2 regions of the Acidicapsa ligni genome follow, and region 1 is predicted to be linked to the other one. Evidence: riboswitches for the same ligand, from Rfam matches in the RefSeq annotation. Region 1 holds a riboswitch; the other holds the start of a gene.

Region 1 (6,966 bases):
GCGCACCTCCAGTCAACTCAGACGAGATCTGGGTAAAGATGCTCCACAAACCGTGAGGCCACCAAAGGCCGAGCACCACCAGCGGAACAAAAGCCAGCCACATGGGGAGTGTTCGCCAGATCGTCCAAGGTAAAGGCTGTATCTCTTGTTCTGGAGCCTCGTCAAAGTACATCGCACGGAAGTGAGCAAGAAACCCGATGAAGACGACGATCAGGAACAGGACAAAGATAAGCGCTGCCCATCGATAGCGCCCTCCGATTCCGGCTCGCAGGATGGTGAATTCACTGAGAAACAGCGCGAATGGCGGTGCACCGGCGATTCCTACTGCGCCCAGCAGCCAGAGCGTCCCGCTTACAGGAAAGACCCTGAGCACACGTCGAATGCCCGAGATTTCTTTGGTGCCATATGCTCGCATAGCATTGCCGGAGCCGAAGAACATCAAGGACTTGTTCAGCGAGTGATTCAGCATGTGGTAGAGGGACCCCGCTACACCGAGGATGCCTCCGAAACCCAGGCCCAGCGCAATGACGCCGATGTGTTCGACGCTGGAATAGGCCATCAGACGCTTGATTCCCGTTTGCCGAACGATGAACAGTGTTGCAATCACAAACGAGAAGATTCCAAGCGCCACGACCGCGGAATGCGCGAACTGCGCGACGGAAGTTCCATTCACTATGCCGAGGAAACGCGCAATACCAAGCATCGATGTGTTCAGCAAGGCTCCCGACAGCATCGCGGAGACGGGTGCGGGAGACTCACTGTGAGCGTCCGGCAACCAGGTGTGCATCGGCGCCAGGCCAGCCTTCGTGCCGTATCCCACAAGGACGAGTAAGAACGAGACAAGGAGCAGCGGTGGATACACCGCAGGAGCCGACCCGTGGAGCGCGGCCCACGTCATTGCGTAGGTTGGACCCAGCACAAATGTGCCGCCCCAGTAGAAGAAAACCGTCCCAAGGAGAGCGAGACTGATACCGCCGGAGACGACGACGATGTACTTCCAGGCGGCTTCGGTACTCTCGGCCTCGCGCTCGAATCCAACCAGGAATGTACTGATGAGCGTCGTCAGCTCGATGGCGATCCAGAAGACGCCGACATTGTTCATGACACACGCAGCCAGCATCGTAGCGGCAAAGCCCGAAAACAAAGCGTAGAACACTGGAAGGCGCGGCTCTTCATTGAGGAGTCGCATGTAGCCGACGGCATAGATGGACGAAAGCGTATACACAATCGAGATGCAGACGATTACCCAGGCGGCGAGCGTGTCCACCCGAAGGTATCCATGTGCAAAGAGAGCATCGCCTTGCAATGCTCGAAGGAGCAAAGGCCCACTGACAAGCAGGTCCACGATTGCCGCCGCGACCGTGGCGTATTCCGCGACCCGCGACCGGCGTAGCGCCAACGAAAGAACGATGGCTGCAAACGGCGCGGCAAATAGGACGATCAATAAGCGTTGTGTCATGGGCATCAACCTACCAGCCGATTGAGTTCACGGCTGCTGGTGGTGCCGGCGTGCACCACCAGGAAGCGAACGAGCATCCCAAAGCACGCCACAACGATGAGCAGGTCAAACAGGATCACTATCTCGATCAACAGTGGCATCCCGGGAACAAGGATCTGCGAACCTAGAAAGATGCCATTTTCTAGTACTAGCAGGCCGAGGATCTGGCTGACCGCTTCGTCCCGGACCGATAGCATGAGGAAGCCCAGGAACTTCATCGAGAGCATGATCGTGAGAGCCAGGATCACCACATGGGCTGCTGGGGGCGGTTGCCGGTTCATGTGGTTGGAGATGACGAACGCGAACATGACCAAAAAAGCACCGACCACAAGGCTGGAACTCGGTTGCAGAACCGCATGCAGTTCGCGTTTCACATTCAGTCTGCCGATAATGCGCATCAGGAGGTACGGCAGGATCAGCCCACGAAATAGCGCCGTCAGCCCCGCAATGACATACAGTTCGGAATATCCCGCAAAGTAGCCCACCGATGCAGAGAGCGCGGCGATCAGCCACGATTGCACCGCGAACGCGTAGACATAGTTGCGCAGCCAGTGGGATCCCAGCATGACGAAGGTCAGCAGGAGGCTTAAGATCGCCAGCGAGCTGAAGATCGAAGCCTGAAGCGGATTGACGTGTGCCAGGAACATCGTATTTTCCTCTACAGCATCTGGCTCGAAACAATGGCTAGTACCGCGAAAAGGAATCCCGCGGCCAAGGGTTCCTGATAACGGTAGAAGCGGAGACGGGACTGCACGGTCTCCACCACAACGACGGTCAGAGCTACCAAAAGGAATTTGAGCAATATGGCGATTACGGAACCGAGTTCACCGAGCGCCGTCCCGAGTTGTGACATACCCCACGGAAGCAGGAAAACGTTGCAGAAGATGGTGTACAGGATGAACTGCTTCATCATGGATGACCACTTGAGCAAACCAAGTAGGGGACCCGAGTATTCGAGAATCCGCGCCTCATCGATCATGTAGATCTCGAGATGCGTACTCGAATGGATGGGCAGCCGGTCCGTTTCGACCAGCAACAGTGCGAAGAACGCGAGGATCAGAAAGAGATGCGCAGGATTCCAATAAAGAGAGGGGCTGGACAGCAACAGATGGTTCACGACGAACGGCAGCATCGCTTTGGCGAGTAGGCTAATGCCGACCAGGACCAGAATCAGGGTCGGCTCGGCAAGAATGGTCAACATCACTGCTCGGCTGGACCCAATTCCACCGTAAACATTTCCCGTGTCCAACCCGGCCAGGATCACGATGAACGAACCGAGCGTCAGAACCATGCCGCCGCCGAGCATGTCTCCCATATCGGATAGCGGCAGCGGGCGGTCCGTGAGCACTGGAATCAAGATCGGGACGATCAGCATTGCGGTAAATGCAATGATCGGAGCGACAAAATAAATCCACGACGCAGACTCTGGCGCAACGGTCTGTTTATGGAATAACTTCCACAGATCGCGGTAGGGTTGGAAAATGCTGGGTCCAGAGCTCCGCTGTACCCGTTCCTCGGCCTTCAGGATGAATCCTTGCAGGAGCGGGGCGAGCAGAAGAACGCAGAGGACCTGTCCGATCTGGAGGATCAGATTGGGAAGGATCACGTGGACCTCCCCGGCCGGAGATAAGGGCCGACGAGAGCATCAAGCGAGGGAGGACTGTGTGTTCTCTGAGGTCGATCGAGTTGAAGGGCCAGACCTTTTTTCATCGTACGACTCCTAGGGGGGTAGGAGTCATCAGCCCAAGGGGCGGTTAAAGGTGGACCTCATCACCGAGCGAATTGTGTCTTTCAAATCTCGCAGCCTCGGATCGCTCTGTCAAGTGAAGAAACGACTTAGCATCATCCCGGCCTGCGTGACCTTGCGCTCCTTGAGATGCGAAATATTCCGCGAAAGAACGCATGATCCGGTGCGCTCCATCAGACGGTCTGGTTGACAAGCCTCACCGTGACCTTTAGGTTATGGTGTGTGTAGCGGTGAAGGAGTTCACCTTATAACCGCTGTTTTGCCAATAGGTGGAACAGATGATGACTCCTGGCAGGGGATCCTGTCGCGGAGTCATGTCTACGGCGCGATCCCCAAGAAAATCTAAAGCGTGGAACCTGCAGGCCTCCGTCTTTGACCGGTCGCTCTGCATGTGGTGGCGTGGATGTGCGCAGATTGGGCAATTCCCAATCTGACTTTCTTGTAAACCGGAAGATGGCCCGGTTGGAAAAGGTGATGGAAATGTCGGAAATAACCAAACTGTCAGCCCTCGAGATTCTGGACTCACGCGGCAACCCAACTCTGTCTGTAACGGCAACGCTATCGAGTGGGACGACCGGGACTGCCAAGGTACCGTCTGGCGCTTCCACCGGAAAGCGTGAGGCCGTAGAGTTGCGCGACGGTGACAAGTCTCGTTACGGGGGGAAGGGTGTTCTGGTTGCCTGCGCGAATGTCGAAGGCGAGATCGCAGCTAAGGTGCGGGGGATGTATGCAGGCAATCAACGCGAACTTGACGATGAACTCCGGGCGTTGGATGGCACCCCCAATAAGTCCCGGCTTGGAGCGAACGCGATCCTGGGCGTTTCCCTCGCCGTTGCCCGCGCCGGAGCGGCGTACCGTGGCCTCCCGCTCTACCTGGATCTTGCGACCGAGCATGGCCACCTATTGCCAGTCCCGATGCTAAACGTACTGAATGGTGGGAGACATGCGGACAATAGCGTCGATTTTCAGGAGTTCATGATCGCTCCAGTCGGCGCACCATCATTTCGAGATGGCTTAAGAAGTGCCGTTGAGACCTTTCACGTTCTTAAAGCTGTACTGCAAAATAAGGGCTATAACACCGCTGTGGGCGACGAAGGCGGATTCGCTCCGGAACTCAAGTCTAACGAAGAGCCGATTGAACTAATTCTTGAGGCCATTCTCAAAGCTGGATATAAGCCGGGCGAGGACATTGCGCTAATGCTCGATCCGGCTGCGAGCGAGTTCTATGAAGAGACGGGGTACGTCTTTCGCAAGTCTGACTGCAGCACAAAAACCTCAGAGGAGATGATCGCGCTCTGGAAACATTGGCTAAGTCAGTACCCCCAAATCTGGTCCCTCGAAGATGGCCTTGCTGAGGATGATCGAAGCGGTTGGCAACAGCTGACCAATGAATTGGGCGACAAGATTCAGCTCGTCGGGGACGATAACTTTGTAACCAATCCAGAGCTCTTTCTTCGTGGAATTGAGTCTGGCATCGCAAACTCTATCTTGATCAAATTGAATCAGATCGGCACGGTGACTGAAACCTTGGATTGCATCGCCATGGCTCGCGAACATGGATACACCGCGGTCATCTCCCACCGTTCCGGCGAGACCGATGATACGAGCATTGCTGATCTTGCCGTAGCGACGGGCGTGGGCCAGATTAAGGCCGGTTCCGCCAGCCGGGGTGAACGTATTGCCAAGTACAACCGGCTTCTTGAAATCGAACACGAGCTGGGCAACCAGGCAAGCTATGCGGGAAGGCACGTCTACAAACGGTGGAAAGAAGGTAAAGAACCGCAGACACTGGAAACGGCCTCGCGGCAATAGAGGAGGCGGCTTTACCTTCTTTGAGACGATGACACGCTTGGGCCAAAAGATGGGGAGTATCAATGGATCTGAAGCAATACGAGCAATGGAAGTTTGGCTTCGCCGATATTCTTAGAAGTGCTCGGGCTCTCGATACAAAGGACGAGCCTCTTCGATCGGAATGTGTCTCTCTCCAAGCCCGATTGGCCGAAGATAAATTCAATCTGCTCGTCGTGGGCAGGTTCAGCCGAGGAAAATCGACCCTCATGAATGCCATCCTGGGGGGCGAACATCTTCCGACAGGGATCGTTCCTTTGACATCCGTGATTACGACGGTTCGATATGGGACCCGAAAACAGGCTGTACTTAACTTCAACAACAGCGGTATGCGCCGAGAGATTCCTCTCTCTGAGTTGCCCGCGTACGTGACACAGAAGGGCAATCCGGGAAATGAGAAGAATCTCGCCTATGCCGAGATCGAGTTGCCTGTTGAGATCCTGCGCCGAGGCTTCTTCTTCGTGGATACTCCTGGGTTAGGATCCCCCATCGTTGAGAACACGCTAACAACAGAGAGATTCCTGCCAGAGGCAGATGCCTTCGTCCTCGTGACGAGTTTCGAGAGCCCGTTGACAGATGACGAAGACCGCATCCTTCAACGAATCAAGAACACCGACAAGAAAATCTACGTCGTGGTCAACAAGCAGGACACCGTAAACGTCGAAGAGCGCGCGGAGGCCGTTCAGTTTGTACAAGAGCGACTAAAGAGCTATTCCTTCCGTGAGATGCCCCCGGTGTTCTCGGTGTCGGCACGACAGGCGCTGGATGCAAAGATGGCGAAACAGGCGGAACTGCTCGACAAGAGCGGGTTGCCGGGGCTCGAGGAGGAACTCCATCGTTTTTTGACTGAGGAACGAGCGCAGTCATTCTTAAAAAATATGTACGAGCGGACTTTAGCGCTGCTTGTACGAAGAATAGGCGCCGATACTGGATCCGAGAGCACAGAAGTTCTGAAGACATTGGTCAAGCGACTCCGAGCATTGCGAGATGCGATGTTTGGAACTGCCGTCCAAGAGGGGGGATTTGCTCCTGAGCCGGGAGAGGAAAGTATCCTTGAGTTCCCGCTGTTGCAGGTGGATAAGAGTACTGGCTGTACTATCTGCGGCATCATCCTGAAGGCCGGTTTTAAGTTTCTGAGCCATTATCAATATGACCTCACCATTGATCCAGAGGTGCAGCGCGATCACGCCGAAAGAGGCGGCTTTTGCCAATTGCACACGTGGCAGTACGAGACCATAGCGTCTCCGCAAGGTGTCTGCGAAGCGTATCCAACCATCACGCACCGAATCGCAAAGGAACTTCAACGCGCGGCCAAAACGTCGGCGGACACCGAGGCAATGCATCAGGCCATCCAAAAACTACTTCCGACTAAGACCTCATGTCCGATGTGTGAACAACGAACCGCTACAGAGGCAGGCGCCGTCGAAGAGATCGTCAAGATGATCCGGCAGTGGAAGGAGACGGACGAAAAGCATTTGCCAGTTTCTTGCTTGTATCACCTGTCTATGGTGGTTAAATCCTTGGGTGATGAAGTGCCTGCGCGCAGGCTGGTGCAATCGCAGGCCAGTCTATTGGAACGAACTGCCGAAGACCTCCAGAGATTTGCAATCAAATTTGAGGGGCTGCGGCGCTACTTGACCAGTGCGGAAGAGCGTCAGGCGGCCATGTTAGCAATGGTTTTGCTCGCAGGTCATCGTAGTGTGACCTCTCCATGGGTCGTCGAAACCATCATTTGAATCGGTTTGGCATCACTCCACGCTCACAGGACGGCCTAATCCATCAATTCGAAGCGGATCTCCTGAGCGCCGCTCCAAAGAATCGATCGTCCCACCTCTCGTAAGTGTTCGGCTCCCTCGATCACCGTCAGGAAATG
Region 2 (6,966 bases), 370 kb from region 1:
TCGTGCTGCTGCGGTCTTCTTCCATGAAGTTCTCGGCCATCGTCTTGAAGGACAGCGACAGCGCGGTGATGAAGAGGGGCAAACCTTTACCAAGGAAGTGAACAAGCCTGTTCTGCCAAGCTTTCTGTCGGTTTCAGATGACCCAACGCGTACATCTTTTGGCAGCACGTGGCTTAGCGGCAGCTATGACTTCGATGATGAGGGACAAAAGGCGAAGAAGGTCGATCTTATCCAGGATGGTGTGCTGAAGACCTTCCTCATGTCGCGTCTTCCGATTGCCAGCTTTAGTAACTCCAATGGTCATGGCCGCGCCCAGACTGGCCATGTTCCCAATGGAAGACAGGGCAACCTGATCGTGACGTCAACCAAGTCTGTGCCTGAGCCCGAGTTGCGCAAGATGCTTATCGACGAAGCAAAGAAACAGGGTAAGCCATACGGTCTCTACTTCGAAGACATCTCATCGGGATTTGCTGTAACTACGCGCAGCTCGCCACAAGCCTTCTCGGTAATACCGCTGGTTGTTTATCGGGTATATGTCGATGGTCGTCCTGATGAACTGGTTCGTGGCGTCAGCATCGTTGGCACGCCGCTGGCTGCGATGAAGCGTATTCTCGCTACGGGCGACAAGAGTGAAGTCTTCAATGGCGAATGCGGTGCGGAGTCCGGCTCCATTCCAGTGTCTGCTGTGGCCCCGGCTATGCTGCTTACCGAAATCGAAACGCAGAAGCAACAGCAGGGAACGCAGCGTCCGCCAATCCTATCTAATCCCAGCGCAGTTATTGCGGCAGCAGGAAAGGGAAACTAATGAAGAGATTCGTAATCCCTTTCGCAGCCCTGGCGCTTCTAACATCAAGCCTCATTGCAAATGCTGAGCCTAGCCGAGCCGATGCGGAGAAAGATCCCGTTCTCAAGGCAATGCTGGCTGAGCTTGATCGCAGCCGTGAGCAGCTACAGCTGAAAGGTTTTGAGAAGCCGTTCTTCATTCAGTACCGCATTGAAGATATCGAGGACTATCAGACCAAAGGCGACTTTGGCGCGAGTGTTGGTGAAGACAATCATCATCAGCGCATAGCCCGCATCACGGTTCGCGTCGGCGATTACAAAACGGATAGCTCCACTGCACGCGGCGATGGGGCTGTTCAACTGGCCGCGCTGGATAACGATCCACTGGCTCTGCGCGCCTCGCTTTGGCAGGCGACGGATCAGGCGTATAAGGATGCGCTCTCAGCTTATGCGCGCAAGCTGGCCCAGTTGAAGCAAGTGCAGACTCCGCCACAGGCCGATGATTTTTCGCATGAGTCGCCTGTCATTTCGCTTGAAGATACCGTGAGCCTCAAGGTAGATGGGCCGCAGTGGGCCAGGCGTGTCGCAGCGGCCAGTGGCCTGTACCGCACAGATGCATCGCTTAAAGCGAGTGAAAAAGATGTGCAGTATGCCACGGCTATGTTCCATGCGCGGGCTGCAAATATCTACCTGGTCAACACCGAGGGCACCATCGTTAGAAAGGGACAGACCTCGTTTGAGGAGTCCTTTGCTGTGGGTACGCAAGCGGCGGATGGAATGCATCTCGATCGCTCTTACGCCAGTAACGGTGAGGTTCTCAAAGATATTGATTCACCGGAGGCTTTCACCGCACATGCAGTAAAGCTCATCGCGTCGCTGTCTGATCTGCGCAAGGCTCCGCTTGTCGAAGAGGAATATCACGGGCCTATCCTGCTCTCTGCAGATGCCTCTGCCGACGTTATGCATGAACTCGTAGCGCCTAACATAATTGCGACGCGTCCGGATCTTGGTACTGAGGCTCGCACGAAGGGCGCGTTTGCTTCGAGTTATCACGCACGCGTGTTGCCTGAGATTTTCAGTGTTATCGACGATCCGGGACTGCGTACTTTCAAGGGCAAAAATCTTGTTGGAGCGTATACCGTTGACGATGAAGGTGTCATCGCTCAGCCGGTAAAGTTAGTCACGGACGGACGGCTTGAAAACTACCTCATCGGGCGGGAGCCGGTGCGTGATTTTCCCAAGTCGAACGGTCATGGGCGCGCTGCCCTCGCTGGTCCCGCGTATCCAGCTATCGGTGTTTTGCAGGTCTCTGCAAAGGACGGGATCGACGATGGCGAACTCAACAAGAAGCTGCTTGCGCTCGCTAAAGATCGCGACCTCAAGAGTGTTTATTTTGTCGAAACTCTCGGCCCAGAACTTACGCCACGACTGCTCTATCGAGTGAGTGTCGATGGTACGCGTGAGCTGGTTCGCGGAGCTACGCTCGACGATCTCGATCAGCGGACTTTGCGCTCTGGCATTGTCGCTGCAGGCAAAGAGCCTTTCGTGGCCAATTACATCGGAGCGGTGCCTGAGACCGTTCTCGCACCGGCTTTGCTTTTTGACGATGTAACTGTTCGCCGGGCCAATGAGAAGAATGACAAGCTGCCGTTCTATCCGCCACCGAGCTAAAGAGCTTTGATTATGCCAGGCTGTTTTTGCAGCCTGGCATAACTGATTACTTAGATTAATCAGAGTTAGGCGGCGTTGCTTCGGCACGTATCTTGTCTAATTCAGATGTTGAAAGGCTATCCACGCCGTGCCTCCAGCCGTGTTTGCTGTGGCCCAGCCGCTGCGCTGAATAAATGCCAGCGTGCCCTGAAAAAAGATAGCTTGCTACGCATGCAATCACCGCATAACTCCCTGCTTCAACACCGAATAACTCAATCGCCATGAGTGAAGAGGCAATCGGGGTATTTGCTGCACCGGCAAATACTGCCACGAAACCCATTCCTGCAAGCAGACCGGGTGGCAGCGGCAATATCCACGCAAGCGCATTCCCCAGGGTCGCGCCGATAAAAAACAGTGGTGTGACTTCGCCGCCCTTGAAGCCAAAGCCCAGTGTTACTGCGGTAAACAGGAGCTTCGCTGCAAAATCATATGCGGGCAGATGTTGCGAAAACGAATCCACAATCATCGGAATACCGAGTCCGATGTATTTTGTCGTTCCTATCGAAAACACGGCTGCCGCGACAATCGCGCCGCCTACAAAAGGCCGCATTGGCTCCCAGCGGATTGTCTGCTTGCTCCACTTTGTGATGGTGTGCGTCAATCGTGCAAACAGCATGCCCACGAGTCCAAAAGCTATGCCGGCAGCAATCGCTGCGAGGAAGCCAATCCAGTTCATGGCGGGGATTTCTGTTACTCGATAAGCGGTATGTTGAACGCCCCAGGCATGGGTCGCGTAATCCCCTACGAACGAGGCTACAAGGCAGGGGAAGAGGGCGCTGTAGCCGACGCTGCCGATGGCCAGCACTTCAATGCCGAAGATTGCGCCTGCCATCGGCACTCCAAACACGGAACCGAATCCGCCGCTCAGGCCAGCCATTAGTAGAATGCGCCGGTCCCGCGCGTTTAGCCCGAGAGGCCGCGTCAACTGGTCCGCCAGCGAAGCGCCTGTCTGGAGCGCGGTGCCTTCGCGTCCGGCCGATCCGCCAAAGAGATGCGTGATCACCGTACCCAGCAAAATCAGCGGTGTCATGCGCAGTTGCAGGGTAGCTTTCGGGTCGTGAATCTCGTCGATGATGAGATTGTTTCCGCGCTCAACGGACTTGCCGAAGTAGTGGTAGAGCAGACCGACGGCGAGCCCTGCAACGGGCAAGAGAGCGATCATCCACTTGTGGCTTTCACGCACATCTGTCGCCCATGCCAGTGAGACCAACAGCAGTGCTGAAGCTGATCCGGCGAGCACTCCTACCGCCGCGGCAATCAATAGCCAGCGGACAAGGCTGAGGAATACGCGCACTTGTTCTAAACGCATGGGACCGGCGTTTGCGAGCGGTGCGAGACGAGCAAAGATTTTGGGCAAGTATCCTCCTACAGAATCGTAGGAGTCATCAGCATGCGCGGGTTGCGCAGCGGTTCGGGGCGAACTCCATCACCCTGAGAATGTACCCGTAGAGTACCAAGCGTCTTCGATCGGGTCAAACAAATCCTGCGGTTGAGCTATCGGCGAGATCAGTCCAGCCGTACCAGGTAGGCATCGCCTTCGACTGGCCTGATTCGCTTGGCCAGCATCTCTGCCGACTCTCGGTTATCACCAGCAGGACGAATTCTCACCCAGTATCCAGTTGGTCCGGAAAAATCGATTACCTGTGCCGTGTTGTACTCGCGCTCCAGTTGCTCATGCAGCTTCACAGCTTTGCCCTCGTGCTCAAACGCGCCAATCTGTACGCACCAGCGGCCGCCTACGTCGATTGATCGGGGGGCTTCATACACATCCACACGCACCGTTGCGAGACCTGCGCGATATACGCCTGTGGCCTTTGCCGATGCCATGGAAAGGTCGAGTGTGCGCCCCTGTACAAAGGGGCCGCGATCCGTCACGCGCATTGTCGCCGACTGGCCTGTCTTCTCGTTGGTCACGGTAATCAGCGAGCCCATGGGCAGTGTGCGATGCGCCGCGGTCATTACGTTTTGATCGAATACCTTGCCATTGGCACCAACCCGATTATGGTAGGGCGGTCCGTACCAGCTCGCTACGCCTTCTTCGGAATAGATTGGCTTGTGACTCGCCACGTATTGCTCGTCATCGGCCGTAACTACGCTCGGTGGAGGAGGTGCGGGCGCTGGCCTGTAAGACGGTTGCCGGGACTGAATCGGTGGGGGCGCGGGGGCGTTTGCTATGGGAGCGTATTGATGATGGTGGCAGCCTGCGAGCCCGGCCATCATGAGTCCGGTGATCATGAGTGAGGCAGCGCCCAGCAGCGCGGATCTGCGCCTTGTTTCACGCTGCGGCAGCATCTCTGCCACGGCATATTGCCGGGCACTCAACGCGCGGACCCTTCGCTCGTACTTGTACTCGAACTCGGGGCATCTGATTTAGGCGTGTATGGATGCAGAGTGTTGGCCAGCTTCTCCAAGTGCCCCGCCAGCAATCGCAGAGCGCCGCTCGACTCTCGCCTTACCTGTGGAACCACGACTCGGTCAACGTAGGCTACTGCGCTGCGAAGTTCGTAGGCAACGTCATCGACGGCCTCTTCGACACGCTGGCCAAACCCGCTTCCGTACGGATTTCGAGATGAAGCATAATCCTGCATATACGATGCGACCTCGCTTTAAGTCTGGGCATCGCGTGCGCTCTAGTCAATGGGTTTGGCGGCGAATCGGGCTTGCGGGGTGCCGTAAACATTACTCCTGCGCGGGGATTTCCGGAGCGGGCTACCTTTTTCACTTTTTTTACATCGAAAGGTGAAGCAAGATGAAAATGATTCCAGTGAAGCCCATCAAACTCAACGAAATGTTTTTCTCCACCGCTCCCACAGGAATCTCTGTGGTCCTTTTCGGTTGCCTCGTATTCAGTTTTGCAGCTCCGACGATGGCGCAGGAGGCGCATTTTTCCACGCCTGAGCCTGCCGAACTTGTGTCGCTGTATGAGGCATCCGCTGCCCGAGAGCCTGCTCCGCTACTGGTTACGGACGAGCAGCAGGCTGCACCCTCCAATACATCTTCCAATGCATCCGGCAATCTGCCGGATGAGCCAAAACCGGCGAATGCGCACACGAAAAAAGAGTGCCGCTTCATGCCTTGTCCGTGGCCGAATATGGATTGGTACAAGAGCTTTGTGAATGGGCCCCAGGTGAAGCCACTTACGCCAAAGGAAAAAGGCTGGCTGGCGCTGCGGAACTTCGTCGACCCGTTCAACGCTGTCACGATTCTTGGCGAGGCGGCCATCTCGGTTGGCGCGGATTCGCACTCTGCCTATGGCCCGGGTATGCCGGGTTTTGGACGATACGTGGGCGTCAGCTACACAGAGGATCTGACCGGGGAATTTTTCAATACCTTCCTGATTCCGTCCATCATGCACCAGGACCCGCATTATCACCGCATGCCTACTGCGTCCTATCAGCGCCGCATCTTCCACACGGTTGCGCAGGTGGTCTGGACCCAGGGCGACAATGAAAAAGGCATGCTGAACTACGCGAACCTGGTGGGCTACGCCATCGACGATCAGATCGCCAATCTCTATGTGCCGGGCCGCCAGACCAACGGAAGTGCTACGACCCAGCGCTACTTCATTGGACTGGCCACGGCACCGATCTCGAACCTGATCAGCGAATTTCTCCCGGACATTGCCAGCCATATCCATGTGCAGGTGGTTGTTGTGCAGCGCATCGTTAATCAGGTGGCTCTGAAGAACAATTCTGACTAGGTCATTTCTCCTAACGGCATATTCTGCGCGGTATATTCTGCGCAGCGTCTGCCTGCGCGGCTTTTCATCAAGAAAAGCCGGCACTTTGCAAGTGCCGGCTGGTACATTGCAATAGGAGAAATGCTCCAGGGGATGGCGGGGTCTTTCGCTCGCCGTCATTTCCCGCGCGGAAAGAAATTGTTAGCCCATGTTTTAGACCCTCCCGCTCCGCGCCCGCTTGTCGCCGTTCAGACGCAGATTTCGCCATTCACTGCGTGGACTTTGAATTGACCCGCCTTACCGATTAACCTACTTATGAGTCAATAGCCTCCGATCCTGCAATCAAGTTGGACAGAGGCCGCACCGGACGGGTTTTTACTGTCCGCGACCACACCTTTAAGGAGATTCCAGCGCCGATGTCAAAAGCGAGTAAATACGCAGAGAAAGCCGTCGTCTACGCAGCTAAGGGTGCGTGGGCAGTGTTCGAGCGCCTCAACAGCATCAACCCGAATGCGTCCATTACCCCCAAGTGGAGCGACAAGCCTCTGCTCAAGAGCTGGCAGAAAGAGAAGCCTCCCCTCGGATGGCCTCGTTCGACCGATTCGCTCTGCCCGAAGTGCGTACCGGAGATTCGCCAGCAGATTCTCGACGGCAAGCTTCCGCACGAAGTTCTTCTCAATGAGAAGGTTGGCGAAATCAAGGCTCAGATCATCGAGCGCGATGGCTCCATCTATATGGTCAAGGATTGCCCCAAGCATGGTCACTTTGAAGATCTGATGTCTCACGACACGGCC

Evidence for each region. Region 1 has a riboswitch for fluoride ahead of OHL19_RS06040 (respiratory chain complex I subunit 1 family protein). Riboswitches for the same ligand answer to the same signal wherever they lie in the genome.
Region 2: linked by a shared signal. The riboswitch ahead of OHL19_RS04335 (voltage-gated chloride channel family protein) and the one ahead of OHL19_RS06040 (respiratory chain complex I subunit 1 family protein) in region 1 are both predicted to bind fluoride.

What each region holds. Positions count from the first base shown of each region.
Region 1 is NZ_JAGSYG010000001.1:1,471,344-1,478,309, reverse strand. Features, by position in the region: gene OHL19_RS06050 (proton-conducting transporter transmembrane domain-containing protein) at 1-1,459, opposite strand, end outside; gene OHL19_RS06045 (hypothetical protein) at 1,465-2,145, opposite strand; gene OHL19_RS06040 (respiratory chain complex I subunit 1 family protein) at 2,157-3,104, opposite strand; fluoride riboswitch at 3,221-3,282, opposite strand; fluoride riboswitch at 3,466-3,543, shown strand; gene eno (phosphopyruvate hydratase) at 3,726-5,057, shown strand; gene OHL19_RS06030 (dynamin family protein) at 5,120-6,829, shown strand; gene OHL19_RS06025 (DUF3830 family protein) at 6,865-6,966, opposite strand, start outside.
Region 2 is NZ_JAGSYG010000001.1:1,098,550-1,105,515, forward strand. Features, by position in the region: gene OHL19_RS04325 (metallopeptidase TldD-related protein) at 1-805, shown strand, start outside; gene OHL19_RS04330 (metallopeptidase TldD-related protein) at 805-2,454, shown strand; gene OHL19_RS04335 (voltage-gated chloride channel family protein) at 2,510-3,850, opposite strand; fluoride riboswitch at 3,863-3,933, opposite strand; gene OHL19_RS04340 (septal ring lytic transglycosylase RlpA family protein) at 4,000-4,815, opposite strand; gene OHL19_RS04345 (hypothetical protein) at 4,878-5,066, shown strand; gene OHL19_RS04350 (hypothetical protein) at 5,243-6,193, shown strand; gene OHL19_RS04355 (radical SAM protein) at 6,589-6,966, shown strand, end outside.